One region of the Parabacteroides sp. HGS0025 genome, then DNA from elsewhere that is predicted to be linked to it. Evidence: riboswitches for the same ligand, from Rfam matches in the RefSeq annotation. Region 1 holds a riboswitch; each other region holds the start of a gene.
The links. A riboswitch is a leader RNA that binds a small molecule or an ion and turns the genes downstream of it on or off. The one in region 1 is predicted to bind thiamine pyrophosphate.

Region 1 (6,952 bases):
TTCGTTTTTATTCCTTTCTTTATTATTGTTTATTCTTTTAATTCAGCTTCTATTTCTTCAATAGACGGGAGACTTCCTTTGAAATTATCAGGGAATAGTCTGGTGAGTTCATACTCCGATACTCCTATAGGTTGATTGATTCCTTTTAATGAATATTCGGCTATAAAACTATCTTTATTTTTGCATATTAAAAGGCCTATCGTTGGATTATCGGTTGGATATTTTAATAAATCATTCACTGCTGTCAGATAGAAACTTAGTTTTCCGGTGTACTCTGGCATGAAATCAGTGGCTTTTAACTCAACAACGATATAACAACGTAATTTTAAATGATAAAAAAGTAAATCAAGATAAAATTCTTTGTCTCCAACTTTTAATGGTACTTGTCGCCCTACGTAGGCAAAGCCAGCCCCTAGTTCTATTAGAAACTTTGTTATATTATCGGTTAGCGCATTCTCTAACTCTCGCTCTTTATAGTTGTTTGTAAGCGTCAGGAAATCGAAATTATAAGGATCTTTTAGTAGTTGTTGAGCCAAATCGCTTTGAATCGTTGGTAATAAACGGGAAAAATTTGAGATGGAATGTCTCGTCCGTTGAAATTCTTGTTGTTTGATATGTGTATCTAGCATACTGCGACTCCAACCGTATTCGATGGTTTTATGAATATAGAACAGAGCTTCTTCTATTGATTGGCATTGAGCAATGATGCGGAGATTATGCCCCCAAGGAATTTGGGATACTAAATCTTGAATATTTAGTGTGTTCTCTAATTGGCCAACAACTTGTTGGCCAATTGTAATATGCTTATAATAAAATAAATACCACTGTTTTATATATTTGATATTGCTGATAGAGAAACCTTTCATATCAGGAAACTCTTGTTGCAGATCAGAGCTTAATTGTTTGATCAACCCATCGCCCCACTGTGATTGTTCTTGCTTGGAAACAATTTCCTTTCCTAAATCCCAATATAAAATGATTAATTCGGTATTAACTTTCAGTGCAGCCTTGATTTGACTGTTTCGAATACGATATTTAAGGTCAATAAGCCATTGTTTGTATTCGAGATCGGATTTAAGAATTGTGTTCATAAGGTTTTGTTATTAGTAAATTTGTTTGATTTCACAAATGTAGAGGTTATTTTCAATATTTCATATTTGTTTTGTATTTATTCCTTTTTTTATCCATGTAATGTAACCGACTATTGCTAAAACTGCGTAGCAAATATACAAAAACATTGTAGGGTAAAGGCCCCGCAGGTAATAAAGATATACCGAGACGAAGTTTACAACAACCCAGAATATCCAGTGCTCGATGATACGGCGGGCCAGCATCCAGGTGGCGACGATGCCGACTGAAGTGGTGAAGGCGTCGCCCATCGGGATGGGAGAGTCGGTGAAGTTGTGCAGCACGTAATAGAGCAGTCCGTAGATGGAAAGGATAGCCAGGGCTATCCCTCCGAATAATGGCCAGGTGATATGGCAATACAGGATCGTTTCGGAGGCAGGTTTTTCCTTATCCGCCGTTTTATCTGTCTGTGCCCATTTCCAGAAACCATAGATGCTGATCGCAACATAATATATGTTCAACCCCATGTCGGCATATATTTTCGAGAAGAAAAAGACAAAGACATATACCAGGGAGGTGAGGAACCCTACCACCCACATGGCTTTATGCTGCCTGATTTCCAACAGCAGGTAAAGTAACCCGGTTATGACTCCGAAATATTCCAGTATTTGTTCCATTGTTTTTAAAATTTGAAGGTGATGCGCGCCATCGCACTGGTGCCTGCCTGGGTGAAATAACCGTCGTCCTTTTTCAAGGTTCCGTTCTCGATATAGGAATATACCCAGGCATTCGTTTCATATTGTTCGTTGAAAAGATTGTTGATTGTTACATCCACACCGATTTCCTTGATGAATTTCGGTTTGAAAACATATCCAACACGCAGGCTGTTCACGAAATAAGGATCGATCGAACGTCCTTTGTCGGAGGAATTGTCGATGTATTGACGGCCGACAAACTGCGAATTAAAGCTGGCGGAGAATCTTTTCAGGTTGAAGTCGAACATGCTGTTGGCAATGATACCGGGTGAAAAAGCGATATCGGTGGTTCCCAGATATTTGCTGTTTTGTCCTCCGGTATCCCAGTTGTCTATATATTGGATGAAGTTTTTTATTTTGTTGCGGCTTAGCGTAACATTCCCGTTCCAGTCGAGCCAGTGGGTGATGCTTACGCCACCTGTCAGTTCGATACCCATGCGGTAACTGTCTTTGATGTTGGTGGTCAAAGCTTCGCCGATTTCGCTGATCTTTCCGGTCAGGATCAGTTGATTGTTGTAATCCATATAATAGAGGTTGGCTCCTACGCGGAAGCGCTGGTTGCCGAAACTGTAGCCGGCTTCGTAGTCATATAAAGTTTCATGGACGGGACGTTCGTCGGGGGCGGCTTCCGTGAAGTTGTCGCGGTTCGGTTCGCGGTTGGCTACCGAGAAAGAGACGAATGCGTTATGTCCTCCCTGCTGGATATTGATGCCGGCTTTCGGGTTGAAAAAATTCCAGTATTTATTGACGTGGATGTTATCACCGGCTTTGTCGTCGCTACCCTTAATGGAATAATGGATGCCACGGTATTGTAAGTCGAGGTATCCGTTCAGCCAGGGGAGTATCCGGTAGTTTGCCTTTACATAGGCATTATAATCCAGTTTGTTACCGGTATTACAGTAGTACTCGAAATCTGGCTCCGGAAGTGCTTCGCTGTTCTTTACCCACATGACACGGCCGAAGTGATCGCCCGTATATTTGTTAACGGCCGAACCGAAGCTCATCTGGAGGCGTTCGGCACGGTAATTGGCACTGTAAACGGCTCCGTAGAAATCGTTGTCCAGCCATTTACGGCGAACGAGATCGGAACGTGTTATTGTATCTCCCTTTCCGTTGATATAAGAGTTGAGTTTGTAGGATTTGAATTTGGCATCGGCCTTATAATCTTCGTAATACCCCTCACCGTGCGTATAGTGAAGGGTCAGGCTCATATTCCATAAATCACCCAGACGCTGGCTGGCCATCAGATGATAATTTTGCTGCCAGTAATTATCTGTTTGGTTATTGTAGAATTTAGTGATGCCGTTCTCGGTGTATTCACCGCATGGATTATAGGTGCGGTCGCTTTCCAACAGATAGGAGGGGACGCCTGTCCATGCCTGGTATGTTTTTTCCACGTTGCCGAAAGTCTGGAAACGGATCAACGTGTTATCTCCGTAATAAGCTGCGGAGCCAAAGTAGGAGTGCATGTTGGCCGTTGCCCGGTCGATATACCCGTCACTTTGGATATTGGAATAGCGGGCGTCGAATACGAAATGTTCATGGAGTAGTCCTGTGCCTGCTTTGACGGAGTTTTTTACGGTTCCGAACGAACCCGCAGAAATAGCGTATTCTGCATAAGGCTTCAGGTCGGGTTTCTGTGTTTGCATGGCGACGGTGGCACCGAAAGAGGCGGCTCCGTTGGTGGATGTTCCCGCTCCGCGCTGTATCTGTATGTTGTCGACGGAAGAAGCGAAATCGGCCATGTTCGCCCAAAAGACGGTATGTGATTCGGAGTCGTTGACCGGAACGCCGTTGACGGTGATATTGATACGGTTGGCATCCGTACCACGGATACGGAAGCCGGAGTATCCGATCCCTGTTCCGGCATCGGATGTCATGATCACGGAAGGTGACTGGGAAATGAGGTAGGGAATACCCTGTCCGTCATTCTTCCGGGTGAGTTCTTTTTTTGATAATTCACTGTAAGCTACTGGCGTACCTTTGGCTACCCTGGTGGCTGTGACCACCACTTCGTTTAAAGATACATCACGGGAAATTTTGAGAGAATCGACAGGCTCGGGACGGTTTCCCGCTGCTGCGAATGAGGCCAGAGATCCGGCACAAATAATCAATACACTTTTCATCCTTTTGTCCTTAAAGTTTAAAACCTGATAAGTGAATAGGTGAGGTGTGTTGTGTGAAGAAGTATACCATGTTTTACAATTCCCTTCGCCGGCATTATCCGTATCAGGTAATATGGGTATCATCTCAGCCTGCGGTACGTTCCATATCTAGAACGCTGCAAGCACCCCCTTGTATTCGGAATACAAAGGAACGGAAAAAACCGGAAGATACCAAATGACCGGCCGGGATGATGATTTTCTTCATTTTCTTATAAAAAGATAGATTTTATTTGAAAACTCGCTGATTATTTGTATATTTGCGGGCGATTAAGCGAAGATGAGGAGGGGGCGGGTAGTCCCCTTCTTTTGTTCTTAACAGTATGTTTATGATTGAAAAGGGAGTAATAACTCAGTTGGTTGAAGAGAAATTGGCTTCTTCCGACAACTATTTAGTTGACGTGGTAATTAAACCGGGAAACCTTATTATTATTGAGATAGATAATGATGAGGGTGTTTGCATCGACGATTGTGCAGCATTGAGCCGGTATGTGGAAGAACATCTGGACCGTGAGGTGGAAGATTTCGAACTGGAAGTCGGATCGGCAGGCGTTACTTCTCCGTTCAAAGTGCTTCGTCAATATGTGAAGAATATAGGAAACGAAGTGGAAATGTTGCTGAAAAGCGGCGTGAAGCTGACCGGAGTATTGAAATCGGCTGATGATAACGGGGTGGTAGTTACCGTTGAAAAACAGGTAAAACCCGAAGGATCAAAACGAAAAGTTACCGTTCAGGAAGATCAATCCTATACATTCGATGAAATAAAATATACAAAATACCTAATAAGATTCAAGTAAAGAAAGATTATGGCCAAGAAAGTGGAAACAATCAGTATGATTGACACCCTTGCGGAGTTCAAGGAGTTGAAAAATATAGATAAGGATACGATGATCAGCGTATTGGAAGATTCCTTCCGTAACGTAATCGCTAAAATGTTTGGTACGGATGAGAATTATGACGTAATTATCAACCCTGAAAAAGGTGACTTCGAGATCTGGAGAAACCGCATTGTCGTGGCTGATGACGAACTGGAAGATCCGAATCTGCAACTAACGTTGACCGAGGCCCGTAAGATCGATGCCGACTGTGAAGTGGGTGAAGAAGTGACTGACGAAGTCTTTTTCGCCGGTTTCGGACGTCGTGCCATCCTGAACCTGCGTCAGACGCTGGCTTCAAAAATTCTTGAATTGCAGAAGGATAGTTTATATGCTAAATATAAAGACAAAATAGGAAATATTGTAGCAGCTGATGTGTATCAGGTGTGGAAGAAAGAGATCCTGTTGCTGGATGACGAGGGTAATGAGTTGCTGCTCCCGAAAACAGAACAGATCCCTTCCGATTTCTACCGTAAAGGGGAAACCGTTCGTGCGATTGTACAAAAGGTGGATAACTACAATAATAATCCGAAGATCATTCTGTCGCGCACAGATAAAATGTTCCTGCAGCGCTTATTTGAACTTGAGGTTCCTGAAATTAACGACGGCCTGATCACGATCAAGGCTATCGCACGTATCCCGGGAGAAAGGGCAAAAGTGGCTGTTGAGTCGTACGACGACCGTATCGACCCGGTAGGTGCCTGCGTAGGAATGAAAGGTTCTCGTATCCACGGAATTGTCCGTGAGTTGAGAAACGAGAATATCGATGTAATTAACTATACATCCAATGTATCGCTGTTTATCCAGCGTGCATTAAGCCCGGCGAAAATTTCCTCCATACGAGTGAACGAAGAAGAACATAAGGCAGAGGTTTATCTTCGTCCTGAAGAAGTTTCATTGGCGATCGGTAAAGGCGGTTTGAATATTAAACTGGCCTGTATGTTGACTGAATACACGATAGATGTATTCCGTGATGTGGAAGGAGCTGATGAGGAAGACATTTATCTGGATGAATTTACAGATGAAATAGACAGCTGGGTAATCGAAGCATTCAAAAATATCGGTTGCTACACGGCGAAGAGCGTTCTGGCTATGAACCGTGAGGAATTGATTGAACGTGCCGACCTTGAAGAGACAACAGTCGACGAGGTACTCGCTATCTTATCTGCCGAATTTGAAGATGAAAGTCAGGAATAAAAAGTATTACGACAAAGTTAGATATGCCCATAAAATTAATACAAGTACAAAGAAAATTAAACGTAGGGATCAACACGGTTGTTGAGTTTCTACACAAGAAAGGTCAGCCTGTTGAGGAGAATGCGAACCCCAACACGAGGATCAGTGATGAACAGTATGCTTTGCTCGTAAAAGAGTTTGGAAAGGATCTGCCTGATGGTGGCTTTGAACGTCCCCGTGTGGTAGAACGTCCTCACAGAGAAAGAGATAAAGAAAGAGAAGCTACTTCTGTGAAAGAAGAGAAGACCTCGGAAATTAAAACAGTGATCCCGGAAGAGTTCAAGCCCAAAATCGTAACGAAGGGCCACATCGACCTGGATGGACAGCATAAAAAACATCAGGAAGCTCCTGAAGTGAAAGAAGAACCGGTTGCAGCTCCGCAACCTACCGTCATACAGCAACCTAAAGTTGTACAGCAGCCGCCTGTTGTAGAACCGCAGCCTGTTGTAGAAAAAGCTTCTGCTCCTTCTCCTGCTCCTGAAGAAAAACCTGTGGAAGCCCCTGCCAAACAGGAAAAGCAGGAACCGGTTCATGTGGAAAAACCTGTGGAGAAAAAAGAAGTAAAAGAGATAGTTGTGGAAAAAGAAAGAATCGAAGAGAAAAAACCGGAGATTATCAAGAAGCCGGAAACGACGACAAACTCTTCTGAAGAAGTGAGTAATACGACTGCTGAAAATCAGTCTTCGGCTGAATCGGAAGAGGATAGCCTGTTCCGGTTGAATACTCCGAAGTTCGAGTCGAATATCAAGGTGACCGGTAAGATTGACCTGAACGCCTTGAACCAGTCTACTCGTCCTAAGAAGAAAACAAAGGAAGAGAGACGGAAGGAACGTGACGACAAGCGCGACAAGTTCAG
Region 2 (6,952 bases), 2.9 Mb from region 1:
ATCTCCACAAACGAACCGGGTATCACGGCTCCCTTGTTATCAAATTCGAAAGTCACAGGGATATAGAATGAATTGGCATCCGACGCTTTTCCGAAAGAGAGCATGCGCCCGTGAAGATCGGAGAGCTTATAGACCTTATCATCATAAGGTGTACGGAAGTTGGCGGACTGAACAGCCGGAAGATATTGATAATACTTTTCCGAAACCTCGGCACGAAGTACCAGGCGGCTGTTCTGCGAGATCGTTGCCAATGGCTGTCCCACTGCCACATAATCCCCTTCCTTCACCTGCAGGTTCTTCAGATAACCGTTCATCGGGGATACGACCGATACACCGTTCGCCGTTTGCTTTCCGGCAACCGCTTCATAGGCCACCTTTGCATTTTCATAGTTCAGACGAGCCTGCTCGAAGTCTTTGGCCGAAACAATCTTGTCGCCTACCAACTGCTCCATACGTTCATACTCCTTCTTCGCATTCTCGTAGGCATATTTGGCACGGGCGGCTACGTTACCATCCGAAAGCGTATTAGAGGCCAGGCTCAGAATGGCCTGCCCTTTACGTACGGCAGCACCGTCTACAAACGATAAGTTTCCGAAAGTAACGATACCGGGCACAGTGGCTACAACGGTTGTTTCGTCACCCTGGGCAGCCAGTATGCTTCCGCTTGTCTTTATGACATCCGTGAAAGGAGCCGGCTCCACGACCTTTGTCTGCAAACCGACAGCCTTGGCCAGTTCTTCTTTGAAAATGATCTCATTGGAATGTGCAGCAGTAGTCGCCGCTTCCTTTCCATGATCGTGACCCTCATGTTCATGATCATGTCCCTCGTGATCGTGGTCGTGTCCTTCTTCATGTTCGTGTGCTTCATGATCATGATTATGCTCTTCCTGCTTAGTAGCTCCACCACTACAGCCTGCAAGTACGTAGGCGCATAAAACCCACAATAAATATATCTTTCTCATTGTATTATAATGTGTTATTAATGCAAATAAATATTAGTCCGGCGCTTTGATAGAACACCGGAAAGCGAATAAGGTTCGCTCTGATCCATAGCAATTACAACACAGGGGGGGCTCGCAGGCCACTTGCACACGTTATCCACGTATCGTGCAGGGACTCAATATAAAAGGCTCGGCCTCGGTCAAAAGTATGTCCGCAAAAGGCCGGTTCAGGAGGGTTAATATAATCAAATAAAACTTGCAAAGGGAAAAGCAAGTGACTGACATCGAGATCACTCGCATGGGAAAGCAATGAAGTAAAGAGTGCCAGATTGTGCCCGTTGCACCCGCAATCGTGCGAAGAAGCACTCTTATGACTGTGGGTATCGGTAGTCAGCGACTTGAAGCAAGGCATCCCGTTGCTATGGTGATGATGAGGTATCACCACCGACAGCAGCATGACAATACTTGCCAGCAGCATGACATAACGGACTATCTTTTCTTTCGCTTTCATAACTTTATGCTGCAAAAATAGGAAGTTTATTTTGCAACTCAATGGCAAATGCAAGATATATCATAAAAAAACCCGGCCGAGAGGTCACCTCTCAGCTGGGCAGCTGTTCATGGTATTAGCATTAGTGGTCTACTCATTCTGATTATACAAGCAAATGTTTGGTTAGGTCAAATAATTTATAAACAAAAAATCTAAGACTAAAATAAAATAAAGTTCATCCATTCTAATGCTATCTCAATTCACAATCACTTTGTTTAATATTAAGCGATAATAACTATCCATCCAAACCATCATTATCTCTCTTTCATTGAGATATGCGAATTTACTAAGCAAAAACGGGAGTTTTATTTCGGATATAAGGTATTTTGCATCCCGCTTATTTCTTATTCGTATAATCTCCGCACCCGCTTGTCAGATATTCGCAACATCCACGTGGTCGCAAACATGTTTGTTGCGTTTTCCGAAACATTACGTCCCGTATATTGTTTAATAAATGAACATATATATTTTTAAAAGGGAGAATTTGGTAATGAATACAGATGTATTAAATACAAACCTGATTGAGGTGATGAAGAATAAAATACCTGATGGCGTAAACCTGGCGAATACGCTGATGGATATACTTTATATAGGAAAAGAAGCCGTGTATCGCAGATTACGCGGTGAAGTTCCTTTCACACTCAACGAAGCTTCTATCATTTCAAAGAAGATGGGAGTTTCACTGGACCAGATCGTGGGTATAAGTTATACTAACAACGCGATGTTCGACCTGAATCTTTTACATTATTCAGATCCTATCAAAACGTATTATACTATTCTTGACCACTATCTTGAAGTCTTTGAAGCGTTGCACGACGATCCGACTTCAGAACTGAGCACGGCATCGAATATGATTCCGCAGACTTTTTACCTGCAATATGAGAACTTGTCGAAGTTCCGCTTATTCAAATGGATGTACCAGAATGAGAAGGTGAACTGTGTAAAGTATTTTTCGGAGTAAACTCTCTCGGACGAGCTAAAGCAGGTACAAAAAGATTTTGTCAAAGCCACGCAGTACATACAGACAACGAATTATATCTGGGATTGTATGATGTTTCACTATCTGGTAAACGACATTAAATATTTTGCCAGCATCCACCTTATTACGGATGAAGAAGTGACCAACCTGCAGGCAGATCTTCTTCAGTTACTGGACGACCTGGAAGCAATAGCCTCCAAAGGAAAGTTCGATACAGGGAAAGATGTACATATCTATATCTCCAACATCAACTTCGAAGCGACTTACAGCTATGTGGAAACATCCAGTCTGCAACTGAGCCTGATCCGGATATTTTCGATCAACTCGATCACATCGAGAGATAAAGACATGTGTAAAAGCATGAAGGAATGGGTTCAGTCGCTCAGGAAGTTCTCGACTATGATCTCCGAAAGCGGTGAGATGCAAAGAATACAGTTTTTCAAGAAACAACGGGAGATTGTAGAGAACATGTAACAGGACATAGGTAAGTTTTTATGTTACTATATCAGAAAAGGACGGAAATCCCAAAAACAGGATGACCGTCCTTTTGTATTATAATACCTTGTTATTCCGTATTATTTATCCAGCTTTTCGCAGATCAGCTCGGCTGCTTTCTTTCCGCTCATCAGCATACCGCCAAAGATCGGCCCCATACGGAAACTACCGCTTACGCCGTTGGCTGCCATACCGGAAACGAATAATCCCGGATAGATTTCCTTTGTATTCTCTACTGTGGTCTGTTCGCCCAGCTCTACGTTCAGTGAACGTTCGCCGATCACACCGCCTGTCGGGGTATTCAAACGGATATCGTTCTTACGGGCAACTGTGCGTGCCACTTCGCAATCGTGTCCTGTACCTTCCAATACAGCTTTCGCCATAATAGTCAGCGGGTCTACATGCATACCCTCACGGATAACAGGGGCCCAGTTTACAACAACACCTGCAACGGCATCATTGTGGAATACCACATCTTCTACCGAATAGCAGTTGAAGATCGTTGCACCGGCCTTTGTTGCCTGATAGATCAGAGCCGAAGTAGTATGAACCGAGTCCATAATATAAGTGCCGTTACCTGCATCGTGATAAGTAACGCCCAACTCCTTCACGATCGGCATCGCTTCTTCCTGTACGACAATATCATTGAACATCATGGCTCCGCCCCACATACCTCCGCCAGGAGCCAGTTTACGGTCGAAAAGAGCAACTTTCTTACCGGCTTTTGCCAGGTAATAAGCAGCTACGATACCAGAAGGGCCACCGCCTACAATAGCCACATCAATTGATAAATTGCTCTTCAGTTTCGCAAAATAAGAGTCAATAATTCCTGTTGAAACGATTTGTTCCATTACAATAATAAATTAGTGTTTAAACATCGGAGAGCACATAGAGGTTAAGCTCTCCTTTATTTAGCAATTCTACCGATTCTCCCTTCACGGCATTACCCGGGCAGGTTCTATGGGTATAATCTCAGCCTGTATATTAAGGCACCCCTATGATAAGTCAGCGGCAAAGATAGTAAATTATCCGAAATGCGGCGGCCGTTTCTCCATTTTCCGTTCAACAAAACTTTTCATGAACTCGACGGTTTCGTCTACACCCAATACAGATACGTCGATAGAGAAGTTGTAGGACGAGGCTACTCCCCATTCCTTATTAGTATAATAATTATAGTAGGCGGCACGTGATTTGTCGGTTTTCGCCATAAGTTCCTTTGCCTGCTCCACGGTTACGGGTTGGTACTCGAGGATACGCTGGATACGGTTCTCCATATTATTATGGATAAAGAAGCTCAGGCAATCCGGATCATCACGCAGGATATAATCGGCACAACGTCCCACCAGTATGCATGATTGCTCGGCAGCCAGTTTACGGATGGCATCACTCTGGAACTTGAATAATCCGTCGTTGGAAAGAATATCATTATAAGGCGTGAACATCCCCATATACGAATATCCCATCGTAAAGGCATAAGACAACCCACTGGAAGCACGCTCGTCCGCCTTTTCGAAAAATTCCTCACTCAAACCACTTTCCTTAGCAGCTACAGCCATCAGTTCCTTATCATAATAAGCGATTCCCAACGCCTTAGCCAGCTTCTGCCCTACCTCACGACCACCACTGCCAAACTGACGGCCAATGGTCAATATGATTTTGTTATCCATAAACTTATTCAGTATTTTCTTTTAAGGATTCTTCCTTTTGATCTGCAATAATATGATCTATTACAATCAGTAACTCCGGTATATTTACTTTTACTATACGGAAGATAATGTCTGCATCTACATTAAAATATTGATGAGCAATTATATCCTGTAATCCCATTACACTTCTCCAGTCAATAGAAGGATATCGGGGGAAAAGTTCTTTATTCGTATATTTGTCTATATTCTTTATCGCTTCACCTACAGTTACCAATTGCATACAAATACTATCGAGACGCATCATTCCATCAGCAGAATGTGTAAAGTCTTCCACAGTCTTTACGACAAGAGCCCTCTCCATGACTACAGCCAGCGAGTCTCTTATTTGCTCCAATAATAATGCAATCTCTTCTTTACACATAGATTCCGTCTCTATCTATATTCCGTTTCAGTAAAGCATTCATATTATCACGCAAACGGACTATATCTATTTTACACTTCAGCAAATCTTCCAGTTCGTATTTGATATTCAGAAGGATGAAACCATCCGGTTCTTTCATCTCCACACAAACATCCAAATCGCTATCTTCCTTTTGCTCATTACGAGACACAGAACCGAATATCCCAAGCCGGATAATGCCATACCGCTCTGCCATTTGTTGCTTATACAAACGGAGCAGTTCCAAATATTCTGTCTTTGTTTTCATAATGAACTATTTCGTAACAAGACAAAGATAGGATTTCTTATTTTTATTTACAAGCAGATAATCCACTTAATTATGCTCCTTGAACTTCCTGAACTGATTAACCAGTACAAGAGCCGTGACCACCGTGGCGATCGTATCGGCTACCGGCATACTGATCCAGACACCCAAGGTTCCGAAGAAACGGGGAAGGATGATCAGACAAGGGATCAGGAACAACATTTGCCGGGTAAGGGACAGGAAGATCGCTTTCTTCGACATACCGATCGAAAGGAAAAAGTTGGTCGCCACCATCTGGAAGCCAACGATCGGGAAGACGGCAAACACGATGTGCAGGCCAAACACAGCCGCTTTCACCAGCTCGTCATCCGTCGTAAACATATGAACGATCAGGGTCGGGAACAACTGGCACAACAGGAAACCGGCCGTAGCCACCCCGATAGCCCACTTCATAGTCAGCTTCGTTACTTCCGTCACACGGGGATATAAACGGGCACCGAAATTATATCCGGCAATCGGCTGCATTCCCTGGTTGAAGCCCATTATGATCATGACGAACAGGAAGATAATACGGTTCACGATACCGTAAGCACCAATCGCCATATCGCCGCCATGCTCCTTCAACCCGCGGTTGATCAGGATCACGATCAGGCAGGAACAAAGGTTCATCAGAAAAGGAGACATCCCGATATAAAGAATACCTTTTACGATCTCTTTCCTCAACTTATAAATCCCTTTCTTGAAATGAAGCAACTGCGTCGGACGGGAGAAATGGATAAACTGTCCCGTCAGCGAAATAACCTGCGAGATGACCGTTGCCCAGGCCGAGCCTTTGATCCCCCAATCAAAGCCGAAGATAAAGATAGGGTTCAGCACACAGTTGATCACGACCGAAGCCAACGTTGCATACATCGCCAGTTTCGGGAAACCGGACGAACGTAGCACGGCATTCAATCCCAGATACATGTGGGTAATAACGTTACCATACAGGATAATCTCCATATAGTCACGGGCATAAGCTATCGTATGCTCGCTTGCCCCGAAGAAGTAAAGGATCGGATCAAGCATAAATAAAAATGCAAAGGTAAAGGCCAGCCCCAGCAGCACATTCAGTACGAGCACATTGCCCAGCACCTTATTCGCCCCGTCATAATCCTTCTGACCGAGCTTGACAGACACAAGCGTGGAAGCCCCCACCCCTACCAGCGAGCCGAAAGCCGCCGCCAGGTTCATCAGCGGGAAGGTCAGGGCCAGACCGGAGATAGCCAGCGGGCCAACCCCATGTCCGATGAAAATACTGTCTGCCATGTTATAGAGCGAAGAAGCCGTCATGGCTATAATTGCCGGAATTGCGTACTGCGTAAGCAGCTTTCCAATACGTTCGGTACCGAGTACCAGAGGAGAGTTTTGTTTTGCCATAAAAACCAATTGATGTGCAAAGGTACGGATATTTACGATTAATTTTTACCTTTGTTTTACTATAATAGTTTAAAAGATGGCAGAGAATTTAATCGTAAGTGATGGAAATAAGGAGCAACAATACCAGACGTTGCTCCCGCAGATAGAGTCGTTGCTGGCCGGTGAGACGGATGTGATAGCCAATATGGCAAACATAGCAGCCGCGTTGAAGCAGACCT
Region 3 (6,952 bases), 2.4 Mb from region 1:
CTTCCAAACGGCTACGGCCATATTCCGACGACAGTTGGCTTAACTGTTCGATATCCTTGCGTTTGCTGCACCATTCTTCGCGGATACGTGGAATACCGGCTGTTATGTCGATATTTATCTTCGGATCGGAAAAAGGGCCACTCGTATCGTAAACAATCACCGGATTGTTTTTCTTAAAGGTCTTTTCACCGTTCTCTTCAACAGTAACCGTATCCAGCAATTTGATCTTGCGCATTCCCACCTTGATCTTATTGATCTCTCCCGGTACATATATTTTCTCCGATGACGGATAGGTTATACGCATCGTGTTCTTCTTGTTTGCCATTGATGTATATTTTAATATTTATTTATTTCGTTAATAAAGCGGCGTGTCTCTTCCACAGGATCATCCGCATTGATAATTGCTCCGGAGACAGCGATACCTGTTATACCGGTTTGCATCAGCGCCCCGACATCTTCCAGGCAAATACCTCCGATTGCAAATATCGGTATATTATAGCCGGCATCCTTACATTGTTGTATTATTTTTTGATATCCTTCCAATCCGAGGACAGGACTTAGTTTCTTTTTTGTCTCCGTGTGGCGGAACGGGCCCAATCCGATATAGGAAGCTCCTTGTTTGATAGCCCGGCTAATGTCTTCAAACGTGTTGGCCGTAGCTCCGATATAAAAATTCTCGTCCGGATAAAGCAATTCGTCTGCTTTCTTCCAGGCTTCGGCTACTGTAATATCTTCTTTTCCCAGATGAACAGCAGTTGCACCGCATCGCAATGCAATTTGTATATTATCGTTGATGCAATAAGTACATTTCGTTTCATGGGCACAGATTAATTGTGATATCTCCCGGGCAGTGAAGATATTCATATTATCTTTCATACGAAGCTGAACCCACGAACACCCTCCGTCTAAAACCATTTTCACTTCCTCATACTCTGTATATTTGGACGTACGGTGAGTAATGAACATCAGGCGTTCACCTTTTTCGCGGGGGATGAAACATCCTTTCTTATCCTGTTCATGTAATTTGAAATCTATCGCCATATATTTAATTGTTTGTATCGTTCAATAATAGAGCCTGTTTCTTTTTCTGAAGGATTATCACCCCATAAGGCTCCGAGCACTGCAACACCTCCGAAGTTGAGTAGTTCTATCAAGGGTATAGTTGTGTTGTCCATACCACCAAGAGCTATCACTTTTTGATTGATAATACCATCAGAAGACGCTTTATGTAAAACCTCCATCGGAAATCCGCTACCGTAACCTTCTTTTGATATACTCTGGAAGACAGGGCTAAGGAAAACATAATCCAGTTCACTGTTTCCCTGTACTTCCTCTAAAGAATGACAAGAGCGACTGATGCTTCCTTTAAATCCTTCCGGTCTCGTATGATTCCTGCTGTTCAGATGGATACCGGCCAGTTGGAATTCTATGGCCAGTTCGAAATGATCGTGCAGGACGATACGGGAATGGTATTCTGACGGTATTGCATCCAATAGCATACGCAATTCATCCATATTGCTTTGTGGCTTGCGTAGATGCAATCTCTCCATTCCTTCCCGGAAGAGCCGGGATATTATCCGGCTTTCGCCTTCAAAGAAATAAGGGGTGGTTATAACGATCAGTTTCATTGCTCCTTCATTTCTAATTTAATCAAAGGCACCGGGGAGAAGAAATGGTTCAAGGGTCCGTGTCCATGACCGGTTTTCACATCCTTTCCGGCAAGAATAGCTTTTGTAATATAGTCCTTAGCTGATTTTACAGCCTGTGGCAAGTTGTTTCCCAGTGCCAGGTAAGCCGCGATAGCAGAAGATAATGTACAACCGGTTCCATGACCGTTCGCTGTTTCAATCGTTTCTGCCGAAAGTCGGAGAGGAGGCCTATCTTCCGTGTATAAGATATCGGTCATTTTATCTCCCTTCAGATGACCGCCTTTCATCAGGATGGCACGGCATCCCATTGCCAGTAATTTATCGGCGGCCTGTCCCATCTCTTTTTCTGAAGTGATCTTCATCTCTGAAAGGAATTCCGCTTCATCTATATTGGGCGTTACCAACGTAGTACGTTTGAAGAGTTCGCGTACAATAATGTCTATGGCATCATCCTGCAACAGCTTATTGCCGCTGGTCGAGATCATGACCGGATCTAATACTATATAGGAAGGGGAATAGGTATCTATCGTGTTTACTACAATCTCTGCTGCTGTCTTATTATGTAACATGCCGATCTTTACGGCATCGATCGTTATATCTTCAAAGACAGCATCCAGTTGTCCTTTCAGTATCTCAGGAGAAATGGCCTGAATACCTCTGACTCCCTGTGTGTTCTGGGCAGTAACCGATGTTATGACGGAAGCGCCATAAACCCCTAATGCAGAAAATGTTTTAATATCTGCTTGTATACCGGCTCCACCGCCACTGTCTGAACCGGCAATTGTAAGTGCTACCGGATAGCGATACATTGTATCTGTTTTCATTATTACACGCAAAAGGAGGGAAAAGCCTTTATCTGTCTTTCCTACGGCGGCATTACCCGCATCAGGTTCACAGGGTATAATCTCAGCCCGTTTACAGTATGGCACCCCCTTTTCGTGTACAAAGGTAACAAGATTGGTAGGAGAAAACAAAAGTGAATTGTTAAATTTAAGAGAGATTTTATAGCCATAACGAAATAAACCCTTATATTTGTCCATGCAATCCGGGTTTAATATTGCTTTTCTTCCGGGTTGTAGTTTCCAATTTGCCATAATAATTAAATAGACAAATCATGCTGAAACAAACAGGTTTGTATGTTATTACGGGTGGACCAGGCACAGGTAAAACATCACTAATTGAAGAACTCGAAAGGTCGGGATTTAAAGCGGTAGAAGAGGTTGCACGCGAAATCATAAAAGAGCAGATGCAACAAGGCGGAGAAGCCCTTCCGTGGAAAGATACGGCATTGTATACTGAATTGATGCTGGAACGTTCCATTGACTCGTATCTGGCTAATGCCGGAAATGATGGTATATTATTCTTCGACAGAGGAATCCCCGATACGTTGGCCTATGCTGCGCTGATCGGGTTGCCGGACAAGGAGAATATAGAACAAGCAGTAGCTAAATACAGATATAGCAAACAAGTATTTATACTGCCCCCTTGGGAAGATATATATTGTACGGATAAAGAACGAAAACAATTGTTTAATGAAGCGATAGATACTTATTATGTAATGAAAGAGGTTTACGAAAAAGCAGGTTATACATTAATAGAAATACCTAAAGTTCCGGTAACGGAAAGAAGAGATTTTGTTATTGATAGTATAAGATTGTTTTAATTATTCTATACAGAAAGTCTTTTTAATGAGATTTGTTGTCAATTGGAATATATTCGGTGCAATTTGGAACATTAAGAAAGAATAATCTGTTATAATTTTGCGGAGTCTTAACGAGAGAGTTAATAAAAAGTGATGGGGAAAAAGATTGTTTTTATTCTGACATTTGTAATAATAGCTTTTGCTTCAAAAGGTCAGAACACTATAATAAATGGAGTTGTAACGGACTCAATTACAGGAGAATCGTTACCGTATGTTTCGGTTATACTTAAAGGTACAACGATAGGGGCAACAACTGATGATGATGGTAAATTCACATTGACTACATCTTCTAATGCCCGTACCTTATCCGTATCCTACCTCGGATACGAAGAAAAAGAGTTTAAAGTAGCCGTCGGGAAGAAGAACTATTTCAAAGTGGCTCTGGCTCCTTCCAGTATACTTCTTAATGAAGTATTCATCAGGCCGACAAAAGAGAAATACAGCAAGAAAGATAATCCGGCTGTTACTTTCGTGAAGAATATGATCGATAAACGCGAAAGTAATAACCCGCGCAATCATGATTACTTCAGCTACAGTCAGTATGAAAAGATGGTATTTGCCATGAACGATTATCACCCGAAGCCTAAAAAGGAGAACGGCAAAGGAGGTAAGTTCGACTTCCTTATCGATTATATCGATACGCTGGATGTCGGTAAGACAATCCTTCCGGTATCTGAGAAGGAAAAGGTAGAAGGTGTATTTTACCGTAAAGACCCGAAAGTGGAGAAAAGAGTCGTGCTGGGAGCAAAGGCAGCCGGTGTGGATGAGATCTTTTCACGCGACGGTATGCAACAGTTCCTGGGAGAAGTATTCCGGGAAGTAGATATCTTCAAGAACGATATACCTCTCTTCCTGCAACGTTTTGTAAGTCCGCTCTCTACGATGGGGCCAAACTTCTACAAATATTATCTGCTCGATACAGTCCAGGTAAACGGGCAACAATGTGTTGACCTGGGATTTGTTCCGTTCGTATCCGAAGGCTTCGGCTTTACCGGACACCTGTTCGTTACACTCGACTCCACTTTCTTTGTGCAGAAAGCTATTTTGAATGTTCCGAAGAACATCAACCTGAACTTTGTCAGCGGAATGACCATCGAACAGACATTCAAGCGAACGGAAGACGGTACGCGTATTATCACCAAAGACGATATAAATGTAGACTTCAAACTAACGGAGAAGTCGAAAGGTATGTATGCCCGAAGGTTGAATATTTATAGCGACCATTCGTTTCTTCCACCTGAAAAAGATGATATATTCAAAGAAAGCGCTCCGGTGATTACTTTGCAGAATGCTTATAAGCAACCGGATGATTTCTGGGATCTCAACCGTCCGGAAGAAGCCGGCACACGAAAACAGAACACAGTCGAGAAGCTGATGGCTAAACTGCGTGCCGTCCCTGTCTTTTATGTGACAGAGAAAGTTATCACTATCCTTACTTCAGGCTATGTCGGTACGAGTACCGATCCGGTAAAGAATAAGTTTGAGTTTGGGCCAGCCAATACCTTTATCAGTGGTAATGCTATTGAAGGTGCCCGTTTCCGTGTGGGTGGAACTACTACTACGGCATTCAGCAAGCGTCTTTTCCTTGAAGGATATGCTGCATACGGAACGACTGACAGAAAACTGAAGTATGATGCATTAGTGGAGTATTCCTTTAATGATAAAAAGGAATATCGGAAGGAGTTTCCGGTTAATTCTCTCCGGTTACAATATACTTACGATATCAATCAGTTGGGACAGCAGTATATGTACACCAACAAGGATAACATCTTCCTTGCCTGGAAACGTCAGAGAGACACCCGTGCCACTTATCTGAGAAATGCAGAGCTGGCATATTACCGGGAACATTATAACGGGATCGCTTATGGCGTGACTCTCCGTAATAAGAAAGAATACTCGACTGATTATGCCGTGTTCGACAGAATAGAGGAAGACGGTCGTATCACACCGATCAAATCGTATTCGATGACAGAAATGGAGTTTAAGTTCCGCTTTGCTCCGAATGAGAAATTCTATCAGACCCGTAACTACCGGTATCCGATCACTTTCGATGCTCCGGTAATTACATTGAGCCATATCACTGCAAGAAAAGGGGTGCTGGGGGCTGATTATACTTATAACCGTACGGATATCGGTATTCAGAAACGTTTCTGGTTCTCTGCTTTCGGATATCTTGATATTATCGGTAAAGCGGGTAAAGTATGGGATAAGGTGCCTTATCCGTTGCTGATCCTGCCGAATGCAAACTTATCCTATACGATCCAGCCCGAGTCATATACCAATATGAATGCGATGGAGTTTATCAGTGATGAATATGCATCATGGGATGTGACATACTTTATGAACGGGCTTATTCTGAACCGTCTTCCTTTGGTAAAGAAACTGAAATGGAGAGAAGTATTGTCATTCCGTGGAATGTGGGGAAATCTGACTGATAAGAACAATCCGTATTATGGGGGTAAAGATCTGTATCTGTTCCCGGAAGGTTCATATACGTTAGGTAATACTCCTTATATGGAAGCCGGAGTCGGTATAGAGAATATCTTTAAGTTCCTTCGCCTCGATTATGTCTGGCGTCTGACTTACCGTGATAACCCGAATATACAGCGTAAAGGTATACGCTTCTCGATGAAGCTATCGTTCTAAATAAAGACAAATAAAAAAAGATCCGTTGTCAATACTTCCAAGTTAATGACAACGGATCTTTTTTATGTAATGATTGCTTCTAGGATATTTTGAGTGCTTATCCTGAAAAAGTTTCACCTAGAAGAAACAAGTGTTTCACTATGATGGAACAACTGTTTCTTCTAGGTGAAACACTTGTTTCAAGCATACGAAATAGGTGAAACTCTTAAGAGATCAATGAAGGCAAACGCTAAAGCAAAAAAGTTAATTAGAATGCTTCCGTCATATTCATATAAACCTGTACTCCGTCGAGTCCCGGCTCTTTTCCTATATCCAGCCTGAAGTTCTTACCCGGTTGCATTTGTACACGTAATCCTGCGCCGAAGTTTAGCTTCCATTTATTCCAATCGAACGGTGTATTTCCGATCGTTCCGGTTCCCAGCCAGGCAACAAAACCACATTTAGCCCAAAAGTTTCCGCTTCTGTATTTTGCCGGGGAACCGAACATATGACGGTATTCAAGGATGCCATAGGCCATCGATTTATCCCTGTATTTGCCCCAGTAATATCCGCGCAGGTCGAAAGGGGAGCCGAATGAAGGTAATTCGGAATAAGGAACATCCCCCATGCCGATCTGGCTCTTTGCTATCCAAGCCAGCGTACTTCGCGGGCGAAAGACATTTGCAAAGTGACGGTATTCTAGTTCCAGTATTTCGTAATTGTATGCTCCTCCGAAATATTTTCCGAAAGCTTTGAAGTTTCCGCTTAACAATACCCCTTTTGTCGGAGTTGCCACATCGTCTCTCGTGTCGTACTGTATCAAACCTCCGAGGCCTACATTCAGATATTTTAGTTTGAATTCATTGAAATAAGGATCTTTATCCATCACTGGGTTAATATCCGAAGCTTTGGTGTAGTTGATGTCGAATAGTCCTCCTAAATAGAAGTGAGGACGAATTTCCCAGACAAAGCGAGG

Region 2: another riboswitch for thiamine pyrophosphate. It lies ahead of HMPREF1212_RS13260 (sulfide-dependent adenosine diphosphate thiazole synthase); the one in region 1 lies ahead of HMPREF1212_RS01405 (TonB-dependent receptor).
Region 3: another riboswitch for thiamine pyrophosphate. It lies ahead of thiD (bifunctional hydroxymethylpyrimidine kinase/phosphomethylpyrimidine kinase); the one in region 1 lies ahead of HMPREF1212_RS01405 (TonB-dependent receptor).

Annotation. Positions count from the first base shown of each region.
Region 1 covers NZ_KQ033902.1:414,774-421,725, forward strand. Annotated here, with positions in the region: gene HMPREF1212_RS01390 (thiamine diphosphokinase) at 1-1, opposite strand, end outside; gene HMPREF1212_RS01395 (PDDEXK nuclease domain-containing protein) at 30-1,091, opposite strand; gene pnuC (nicotinamide riboside transporter PnuC) at 1,152-1,745, opposite strand; gene HMPREF1212_RS01405 (TonB-dependent receptor) at 1,751-3,949, opposite strand; TPP riboswitch at 4,012-4,128, opposite strand; gene rimP (ribosome assembly cofactor RimP) at 4,315-4,782, shown strand; gene nusA (transcription termination factor NusA) at 4,792-6,057, shown strand; gene infB (translation initiation factor IF-2) at 6,081-6,952, shown strand, end outside.
Region 2 covers NZ_KQ033902.1:3,350,289-3,357,240, forward strand. Annotated here, with positions in the region: gene HMPREF1212_RS13250 (efflux RND transporter periplasmic adaptor subunit) at 1-962, opposite strand, end outside; gene HMPREF1212_RS26690 (DUF6769 family protein) at 1,057-1,452, opposite strand; partial or broken gene HMPREF1212_RS13255 (hypothetical protein) at 1,982-2,944, shown strand; gene HMPREF1212_RS13260 (sulfide-dependent adenosine diphosphate thiazole synthase) at 3,046-3,816, opposite strand; TPP riboswitch at 3,877-3,972, opposite strand; gene HMPREF1212_RS13265 (cytidylate kinase-like family protein) at 3,991-4,632, opposite strand; gene HMPREF1212_RS13270 (HepT-like ribonuclease domain-containing protein) at 4,637-5,032, opposite strand; gene HMPREF1212_RS13275 (nucleotidyltransferase family protein) at 5,025-5,318, opposite strand; gene HMPREF1212_RS13280 (MATE family efflux transporter) at 5,385-6,734, opposite strand; gene HMPREF1212_RS13285 (GAF domain-containing protein) at 6,811-6,952, shown strand, end outside.
Region 3 covers NZ_KQ033902.1:2,834,899-2,841,850, reverse strand. Annotated here, with positions in the region: gene thiC (phosphomethylpyrimidine synthase ThiC) at 1-325, opposite strand, end outside; gene HMPREF1212_RS11130 (thiamine phosphate synthase) at 337-1,041, opposite strand; gene HMPREF1212_RS11125 (thiamine phosphate synthase) at 1,032-1,628, opposite strand; gene thiD (bifunctional hydroxymethylpyrimidine kinase/phosphomethylpyrimidine kinase) at 1,625-2,473, opposite strand; TPP riboswitch at 2,496-2,592, opposite strand; gene HMPREF1212_RS11115 (AAA family ATPase) at 2,764-3,312, shown strand; gene HMPREF1212_RS11110 (DUF5686 and carboxypeptidase-like regulatory domain-containing protein) at 3,445-5,997, shown strand; gene HMPREF1212_RS11105 (BamA/TamA family outer membrane protein) at 6,245-6,952, opposite strand, start outside.